Regions from separate parts of the Pseudoclavibacter endophyticus genome, predicted to be linked through region 2. Evidence: riboswitches for the same ligand, from Rfam matches in the RefSeq annotation. Region 2 holds a riboswitch; the other holds the start of a gene.
What was found. Region 2 has a riboswitch for thiamine pyrophosphate ahead of F8O04_RS09115 (YkoF family thiamine/hydroxymethylpyrimidine-binding protein). Riboswitches for the same ligand answer to the same signal wherever they lie in the genome.
Positions count from the first base shown of each region.

Region 1 (4,873 bases), on a different contig from region 2:
TCACGAATCGGTGCGGGAGGCGGACCACCTGAGCGAGCCCGTCGGCGAGATCGGTCGGATCGATCGTGATGAAGAGCACGACGGCCGGCAGCGCGATCGCGAGCACGCGGATGCACGTGGCGATCGCGAGATCGATCGACCCGTCGGAGATCTGCACGAGCCCCCACTGCAGATGCATCTCGCCCGACGCCCGACCGTAGAGCAGCGTCGTGACGCCCGTGAGCGGCGCCGCGACGAGCACGGGCCACGTGCGCAGGAAGAACCGCCGCAGCGTGAGCCCTGCGAAGCAGAACAGCACGAGCTCGAGTGCGAGCGCGATCGTCGCCGAAACCCAGTCGATCGACAGCAGGAGGACGGCCGCGAGGAACAGCGCCGCGCCCAGCTTCGCGACGGGGTTCGCACCGCCGATGCCGGATGCGCGGGGCGGGACGACGTGCGAGCTCGCGTCCGTGTCACCCTGGTCATCCCCGGTCCGGGGCACCGGCGCCGGCGCCGGCTCAGGGGAGCGCGCGTGAGCAGGCCCGGTCACGCGACACTCAGGGCCGCCTGGCCCCCTGCATCCATGATGCGTGCCAGCTCGAGTGTCTCGCTCGCGAGGGCCGCGACGAACCGCGAGTCGTGCGAGACCGCCACGATCGCACACCCGTCGTCGAGCAACGCCGCGCACCGGTCGACCATGTGGCGCCAGGTGCGCCGGTCCTGCCCGAAGGTGGGCTCGTCGAGCACGATGACCCGCGGCCGCGTTGCGAGCACGGTGGCGACGCTCAGCCGACGCTGCTGACCGCCCGACAGCTCGAATGGGCTGGCGTCGGCCAGCTCCACCAACCCGAGGCCGCGCAGCATGTCGTCGACGCGCGCGTCGACATCATCGCGGTCGCGGCGCAGAGCTCGGAGCCCGACGGCGATCTCGTCGCGCACCGTGCGGGCGACGAACTGGTGCTCCGGCTGCTGGAACACGGTTCCGATTCGCGTGATGAGGTGCTTCGACCGCCACGACCGCACGTCGGCACCGAGACCTTCGGCGAGCGCGGGCGTGGCGAGCACCTCGCCGGCGAGGGGTGGGTGAAGCCCGCCGAGCGTCATCGCGAGCGTCGACTTGCCAGAGCCGTTCGGGCCCACGATCGCGAGCAGGTGCCCCGACCTGACCGTCACGTTAAGGTCGCGCTGCAACGGGGCCGCGCCGCGCCAGCCGATCTCGAGATCACGCGCCTCGAGCAGGGCTTCGCCCGGAGACGACGGGGTCTCCGGCGCCTGGCCGTCCGTACCCTGGGCCCGCGATTCCGCGCGGGCCCGAGGCGCGATCTCGACGGGCCGCCCGGGCAGCCACACGCCGGCGGCAACCAGCTCGTCGCCGTGCTCGGCGACCACGCGCTCGAGGGGGCCGTCGTGCACGATGCCGCTTGGTCCGACCACGACGAGCCGGTCGACGTGGGGCGCCCACACGTCGACACGGTGCTCGACGACGACGACCGTGAGCCCGCCGTCGTCGGCGATGCGCCGGACGGAAGCCACGACGTCGCGGGTGCCTGACGGGTCGAGGTTCGCGGTCGGTTCGTCGAGCAGCAGCGCCCCGGGCCGCATCGCGAGCACTCCCGCGAGCGCGAGTCGCTGCTGCTGCCCGCCCGACAGGGCGTTCGTCGGATGCTCGTCCGGCACATCGAGCCCCACGGCGGCTTTCGCCACGGCGACCCGCTGCCAGATCTCGTCTCGGGGGACGGCGAGGTTCTCGCAGCCGAAGGCGATGTCGTCGCCGACGCGGGCGAGCATCACCTGCGAGTCGGGATCTTGCAGCACGAGCCCGCACGCGCCGCGAGCCTCGCGGGCCGGAACATCGTCGATCGTGAGCATGCCGGTCTCGTCGCCGTCCTCGTCGTCGCCGAGCACGCCGGCGATCCCGGCGAGCAGTGTCGACTTGCCGGCACCGGAGGCGCCGACGACAAGTACGCGCTCGCCCGGCTCGATCGTCAGGCTGAGGCCGGCGACCGCCGGTGCATCCCCACCGGCATGCCGCCAGCCCCAATCAACGGCACGGATGCGCGCGCCGGTCAGGAGCGACCCTCACGACCGGAGGCGAAACGCCTGAGCGCCCCCGTCGCGGCGATGGCCCTGAACAGCAGCCAGCTGACGATGCCCGCGAGCAGAGCACCGGACGTGATGACGGAGACCGAGTAGATCGCCATGAACGCGGGACCGGCGCCCACGTACCAGACGATGTTGTCGGTGATCGCGGCGGCCACGCCTGCGCCCGCACCGGCGAGCATGGCGACGGGCAGCGTGAAGCGGCGGTACCGGAAGGCGGCGAATGCCAGCTCCGCGCCGAGACCCTGCACGATACCGCTGACCAGTGTCAGCGCGCCCCACTCGGTGCCGACGAGGGCGCTGACCGACGCGGCGACCACCTCGACGAAGAAGGCCGCGCCCGGCTTGCGGATGATGAGGCCCGCGAGGACGCCGCCGATGAACCACGGCCCGCCGAGAATGCCCTGGAAGCCGGGCAGGATCGCCTCGACGGGTGCGCCGACACCGCGATACAGCTGGCCCCAAAGCCAGAACAGGAGGCCGCACGCGACCGCGAGCACCGCCGCGACGACGATGTCAACGGTGCGCCACCGCCGACGCGGGGCAGCGGCGTGCGCGGTGCCCGCGCCTGGCCGGGGGCCCGGAGATGCGGATGGCGCGGCGGCGGATGCGGTCGCGTCGCCGTGGTTGGACGGATTCGTCGATGAGTCATCGGTGCGCATGGCGTGCTCTTTCTCTGTGAAAGTGCACGGGTCGAGCCTCGCGGCGCGAAGCCCGGAGAAGTGCCTCCCTGCGCCGGCATGACCCGGATCAGGTTCGACGGTCGAAGGCCGCAGCCTTCCTCTCAGCCCGGTACGCCGGACTCCCGTGTTGCCGCAATGCTAGCCGACTCCGCGTCGTCGCGACGGCCCGCCTGACGGTGCTACTTCTTCAGCGCCTTGACGAGCCGCGGCAGCGTGCAGCCTGCGACCAGCGCAAGTGGCAACACCGCGACGAGCAGGGCGATCACATTCGGCTGGAAGCGGGTGCCGAACTCGTCGTTGATGTACGCGCCGATCGGCACGCTCATACCACCGCCGCCCATCCCGGCACCGTTGCCGCCCCGGTGGGACGCGTCGCTGCCCGAGTCGTCGGCACCCTGGCCACTGCCGCCCGAGCCGCCGGACTTGCCGCCGAAGTCGCCCTGACCTTCGCCGCCGCCGAAGCCGAGAGTGGCCATCGCGACCGGAATGACCTCGGCGCTGCCGAGTTGAACCTTGTCGCCGTAGGCCATGGGCACGCCCATGCGCTTGAGATTGTCGAGAAGCTGCTCGTTGATGCCTGCCATGGGCACCATGCTAGGCAGGTGGCGCGAACGGTGCCTGTGCATCTACGGCCCATGCGCGCCCGTTTCGCGTCTTGCGGGCCCGCTGCGCCCCGGCGGCAACCCGTCGGGTAGCTTTAGTGCGTCGGTCGCCCCACCACCGCATCCCAATCACTGGAGGTTTCATGCAGAGCTGGCCCGGATCGGCTTATCCCCTGGGAGCAACGTTCGACGGCACCGGCACCAACTTCGCCCTCTTCAGTGAAGCCGCGACGAAAGTTGAACTCTGCCTCTTCGACACCGAGGGCACCGAGACGCGAGTGAAGCTGCACGAGCAGGACGCGTACGTGTGGCACTGCTACCTGCCGCAGGTGCAGCCAGGGCAGCAGTACGGCTACCGCGTGCACGGCGACTACGACCCTCCGAGCGGTCAGCGCAACAACCCGTCAAAGCTGCTGCTCGACCCGTATTCGAAGGCGATCACCGGAGAACTCGTCTGGGACCACTCGCTGTTCAGCTACGACTTCGGCGCTCCGGACAGCTACAACGACGAAGACTCGGCTCCCCACATGAAGCGGTCGGTCGTCGTCAACCCGTTCTTCGACTGGTCGGGCGACCGCGCCCCGCGCACCCCGTATCAGGACAGCTTTATCTACGAGGCGCATGTCAAGGGCCTCACGGCCCTCCACCCCGACATCCCGGAGGAGCAGCGCGGCACGTACGCCGGCATCGCGCATCCCGCGATCATCGAGCATCTCAAGCGGCTCGGCGTCACCGCCATCGAGCTCATGCCGGTACACCAGTTCGTGCACGACGCCACGCTGCTCGAGAAGGGGCTGCGCAACTACTGGGGCTACAACACCATCGGCTTCCTTGCCCCCCACGACGAGTACAGCTCCTCGGGCTCCCTCGGCCAGCAAGTGCAGGAGTTCAAGGGAATGGTGAAGGCCCTGCACGCCAACGACATCGAGGTCATCCTCGACGTCGTCTACAACCACACCGCGGAGGGCAACCACCTCGGCCCGACGCTGAGCTTCCGCGGCATCGACAACGCCGCGTACTACCGGCTCGAGCCGAACGACCTCCGCTACTACACCGACTACACGGGCACGGGCAATTCGTTCAACATGCGCCACCCGCACTCGCTGCAGCTCATCATGGATTCACTGCGCTACTGGGTCACCGAGATGCACGTCGACGGCTTCCGTTTCGACCTCGCCTCGACGCTCGCGCGCGAGCTGCACGACGTCGACAAGCTCTCGGCGTTCTTCGACCTCGTGCAGCAGGACCCGGTGGTCTCGCAGGTGAAGCTCATCGCCGAGCCCTGGGATGTGGGGCCTGGTGGCTACCAGGTGGGGAACTTCCCCCCGCAGTGGACCGAGTGGAACGGCCAGTACCGCGACACCGTCCGCGACTTCTGGCGGGGCGAGCCGTCAACGCTGGGCGAGTTCGCGAGCCGCATCTCGGGCTCGGCCGACCTCTACGAGCACTCCGGCCGCCGCCCCTTCGCGTCGATCAACTTCGTCACCGCGCACGACGGGTTCACGCTGC
Region 1 is NZ_WBJY01000004.1:39,494-44,366, reverse strand. Features, by position in the region: gene F8O04_RS13130 (energy-coupling factor transporter transmembrane component T family protein) at 1-481, opposite strand, end outside; gene F8O04_RS13125 (ABC transporter ATP-binding protein) at 526-1,968, opposite strand; gene F8O04_RS13120 (ECF transporter S component) at 2,046-2,741, opposite strand; TPP riboswitch at 2,790-2,898, opposite strand; gene F8O04_RS13115 (hypothetical protein) at 2,942-3,346, opposite strand; gene glgX (glycogen debranching protein GlgX) at 3,508-4,873, shown strand, end outside.
Region 1: another riboswitch for thiamine pyrophosphate. It lies ahead of F8O04_RS13120 (ECF transporter S component); the one in region 2 lies ahead of F8O04_RS09115 (YkoF family thiamine/hydroxymethylpyrimidine-binding protein).

Region 2 (4,873 bases):
TTCTGGCCCACGCAGCACTCCCTGCGCCTGATCGAGTTCTACCGGCAGCGGTTCGAGCACCACGGTCACGGCACCGCGAAACAGGCGATCGTCGGGCTCGGCGGGCAGACCCACATCGCGCGCAACTCGCAGGACGCCTACCGGGAGTTCCGCCCCTACTTCGACGAGGCCCCCGTGTACGGCCACGGGCCGTCGCTCGAGCAGTTCAGCAGCCAGACGCCCCTCGCCGTCGGCAGCGTGCAAGAGGTGATCGACAAGATCCTGACCTACCACGATGCGTTCGGCGACTACCAGCGCCAGCTGTTCCTGCAAGACCACGCGGGCCTGCCCCTCGGCATCGTGCTCGATCAGCTCGAACTGCTCGGCGGCGAGGTGGTGCCGGTCGTGCGCAAGGAGCTCGAGTCGCGGCGCGACCCCGAGTCGGCGCCCGCGCCGACGCACGAGCGCCTCGTGCGCGCCAAGTACGGCGACACGACTCCCCGCCAGCCGCGGCCGCAGGCCAACCGCGGCGACAACGTGACGGGCGGCTCGCCCTACCTCGACACCGACGAGGTGCGGGCGGCGCGCGAGGCGGAGTCGGCGGGAGCTGCGCGGACGGGCGCTGAGGGCGCCGACCCGGAGGCGGGCGCTGCGAGCGCCGGGGACTGAGCGGACGAGCGAGAATGACCACCGTCGCATCCGCCGAGCCCGTGCGGCGCGCCGTCGTCATCGGCGCCGGCCAGGCGGGGCTCGCCGCGGCGCACCACCTGCGGCGCCGCGGTTTCACACCCGGTGTCGACCTCGAGATCCTCGACGCCAACCCGACACCGGGCGGTGCATGGAGCCACCGGTGGGACGCGCTCACCTTCGATGACGCGCACGGCATCCACGATCTGCCGGGTTTCCCGGTCGGCGAGGTCGATCCGTCCGAGCCCGCGCGCGAGGTCGTCAAGCGCTACTACGGCGACTACGAGGCGCGCGAGGGACTCCGCGTCCGCCGGCCCGTGCGCGTGACGGCCGTCGAACGGCGTGAGGGCGGCGGTTTTCTCGTCCGGGGCGTGTCCCGCGGCGAGGGCGGAGCCGTGTCCGGGGGGTCGACCGCCGACGGCGCCGGGGGAGTGACGCTCGGGTCGGAGCGGGACGCCGTGATCGTCATCTCGACCGACGTGGTCATCAGTGCGACCGGGACGTGGGACAGCCCGTTCGTCCCGTCGCACCCAGGACGATTCGAGGGGCGTCAGCTCACGACGCGAGACTTCGTCTCGCCCGACGAGCTCATGGGCGAGCGGGTGCTCGTGGTCGGTGGAGGCGCGTCGGCCGTGCAGTTCGTGCTCCTGCTCGAAGCGCACGGCGTCGACACCGTGTGGTCGACGCGCCGGCCGCCCCAGTGGATCGACGCGTCGTTCAATCCGGAGTGGGGCCGTGGCGTCGAGGAGCGCGTGCGGGTTAAGACGCATCGCGGCCTGCCGTCGGGTTCGGTCGTCTCGAACACCGGGCTCGCGCTGTTGCCGCGTTACCGCGCGGGCATCGAGCGGGGCGTGCTCGTCTCGCGCGGGCCGATCCGGCAGCTCACCTCGGGCGGGGTCGACTTCGCCGACGGCTCGCACGAGGAGGTCGGCGCGATCCTCTGGGCGACGGGCTTCCGCCCATCGCTCGGCCATCTCGCCCCGCTCCGCGTGCGCGAGCCGGGCGGCGGCCTCCTCGTCGGGGAAGACGATGTCACGGTCGTGCGCGAGCCCGGCCTCTTCGTGGTCGGCTACGGTGCGAGCGCGTCGACGCTCGGCGCGACACGAGCCGGGCGCCGGGCGGCGCTCGCGGCGGGCCGCATCACGGCGCCCGCCGCCGCGTGACCGATCTCGGTGGGCGTCGCGCACACGAGTCCGAGGAGTGGGCCGTGGGGCAATCGTCCACGGGATCGGTCAGCTCGTCGCCGCCGCCTGTGACCGCGTCGCGCCCGTGCTAACGTGTCCGGCACTGCACGGGAGCCCGGTGAGCTGGGCTGAGAGGGAGTACTCGAACTCCGACCGTTGAACCTGATCCGGGTCATGCCGGCGAAGGAAGCGAGCTCAGGCGCGTCCACGACCCTCGTGGCGTCCTTCCGTGTAGCGGGTGCACCGGCACCGCCGACACACGGGAGGAACCATGACCGACACCGCCACAACCGCCGCGGCGGCCGATCCGACGCCGGAGCAGCTTCAGGCCGACCCGCTGCGATTCGGCGTCGGGGCGCGCATCACCGTGGCCGTCATGACCGACGCGTATATCGAGACCATCACCGATGCGCTCGGCGCACTGGACACGCAGGGCCTCGTCGTCGAGACCGGCGACGTGAGCACGTATCTGGGCGGCGATGAGGCGAGGCTGTTGCGCGCCGTGACCGATCTTGCCGAGTCCATCGCCGCATCCGGCCATCACGCCTCGGTCGCCCTGCACCTCTCGCGCGGCTGCCCCGGCGAGGCCGTGTGCGAGGCGCCGGGCGGGGCCGGAGCCAGGTCCGTCGAGGCTCCGGCGCCCCGGGAGACGGGGCGGTATGCCGCGGCGGAGTGGGCGCTGTACCCACTCGCCGATCAACCGGTCGCCGACGGCGTCGAGCCGGACCACATGCGAGACATCTCCGCCGCGATCGAGCTCGCGCGCGACAACGGCACGTTCCGCGGCTCGGCGCACTTCGTCACCCGTCTCGAAGGCGACCTGGGCACCGTGCTCGGCACGATCTTCGCGGGATGGACGATGGTGGGTCGCACGGTGCAGCACGTCACCTGCCACGCCACCATCTCGCTCAACAGCCCGAGCCACACGGAGGCGTCGGCATGACCCGCCTCGCGGGACGCGCGCCCCGCCTGCAGCTGCGCGATATCGTGCTCATGGTCATGCTCGGCGCCGTCTTCGGCTTCCTGTACTGGGCGCTCGTGCAGGCGTGGAACGCGCTCGCGGTCGCCATGGGGCCGGCCGGCGACCTCGCCCAGCACGTCGTCTTCGGCGGATGGTTGCTCGTCGCCCCGATCGCCGTGGCGATCATTCGCCGCCCTTTCGTCGGTGTCATCGCCGAGGTGATCGCCTCGATCATCGAGGTGGTCTTCCTCGGATCGCCCGTCGGCGCTCCCCTCCTGCTCGCCGCTCTCCTGCAGGGCGTCGGCAGCGAGCTTCCGTTCGCGGTCACACGGTACCGGCGCTTCTCGTGGCTCCTGTTCGCGATCTCGGGAGCCCTCGGCGCGTTGCTGGTCTTCGGGTACTCCGCGGCGCGCTACGACTGGTGGGGACAGGACATCCTGCTGCTGCGCCTCGGCATGCAGATCGTTTCGGGCATCGTGCTCGGCGGGCTGCTCGCCAAGGTCATCGTCGACGCGCTTGCCCGCACGGGGGTGCTCGACGAGTTCGCCATTGGCCGGGCCGGCCACACGCCCCGCACCACCGCCCGGCGCGGCGGCCAGGCGAGCGCGAGCTCGAGGCGCGCCGAGGCCGCGGCCGAGGTCGCTGAGGCCGAGACCGCGATCGGCGCGGAGGCGGAATCGGGCGACTCGGCGGCCCCGCCCCGCCCCGTGGGCCCCGCCGCGAGCGCGGACGATGCGGCGGACCGGACCCTGCGTGATGGGCGATAGCTCGGTGCCCGTCTCGGCGCCGACGCAGCGCGAAGCGGTGGCAATCGAGGGGCGCGAGCCGCCCGTCGCGGCGATCGACACCCGCGGTGCATGGGCCGAGTTTGCGTCGGGCGACGGCGTCGGCCCCGTTTCGTTCTCACTCGCACCGGGTGAACGGATGCTTGTGCTCGGTCCGTCGGGATCGGGCAAATCGACGCTGCTCCGGATGCTCCACGGCGCCGTCCCGCATGCGATCGCGGCGGAGACGGGTGGGTCGGTTCGCCTCGTGGGGCGCGACGTGGGCGCGGTGACGGTCGCCGGGCTCGCCGACGTGCTCGGCGTCGTCGCGCAGGATCCCGAGTCGGGCGTCTGCCTGCCCGACGTCGACGACGAAGTCGCCTTCCCACTCGAGAACCTCTCGGTCGACCCGGCGAGCATCGGGCCGTCCGTTGACGCGGCGCTCGAGATGGCGGGCGCGCGCCACCTCGCCGGCCGTCGTACGGGGGAGTTGTCGGGGGGCGAGCTCCAACGCATCGCGCTCGCGGCCGCGGTCGCGGCGACGCCCGAGGTGCTGCTCCTCGACGAACCCACCTCGATGCTCGACGCCGAGGGCATCGATGCGGTCCGCGCCGCCATCGATTCGGCCTGCGTCACGACGGGTGCGAGCTGTGTGCTGGTCGAGCATCGCCTCGATGAGCTGGCGGGCGACGCCGGCATCGAGGCGCTGCCGAATCGCTGGCTCGTCATCGGCCGCGACGGGCGCGTGCGCTTCGACGGGCCGGCTCGCGAGCTGAAGGCCGAGACGGCCCGCGAGCTCATCCGTGACGGATGCTGGGTTCCCCTCGAGCTCGAGCTGCCGGCGCTGCTCGGCGCGTCGGATGCGGCGGGGCTCGCCGATCGGCTCAGGTCCCTCGCCTCGACTGAGGCCGCGGCTGGCGATTCGGGCGAGGACGTCGGTGGCGCGTCTCGCGCCGGTGCCGCCGCGGGCGTTGCCGCTGGTGGCACGTTCCGCCGCCCGACCGCGGCACTGCGGGCAGCATCCGTGTCAGTCGCCCGTGGCCCGCGCCGGGCACGTGCAACGGTGGTGGCGGGCGTGGACCTCGAGCTGCGGACCGGCGAGGTCGTCGCGCTCGTCGGCGCGAACGGCACGGGCAAGTCGAGCCTGCTGGCCTGCCTCGCGGGGCTCGAACGCCCCGCGGCCGGCACGGTCACTGGACCCCGGGCCGGAATGGTGTTCCAGCATCCGGAGCACCAGTTCGCCGCCACGACGGTGCGCGCCGAGCTCGCCCACGGCCTGCCGACCGGTCAGCACACCG
Region 2 is NZ_WBJY01000001.1:2,034,708-2,039,580, reverse strand. Features, by position in the region: gene F8O04_RS09125 (CE1758 family FMN-dependent luciferase-like monooxygenase) at 1-648, shown strand, start outside; gene F8O04_RS09120 (flavin-containing monooxygenase) at 663-1,829, shown strand; TPP riboswitch at 1,948-2,056, shown strand; gene F8O04_RS09115 (YkoF family thiamine/hydroxymethylpyrimidine-binding protein) at 2,122-2,793, shown strand; gene F8O04_RS09110 (ECF transporter S component) at 2,790-3,578, shown strand; gene F8O04_RS09105 (ABC transporter ATP-binding protein) at 3,568-4,873, shown strand, end outside.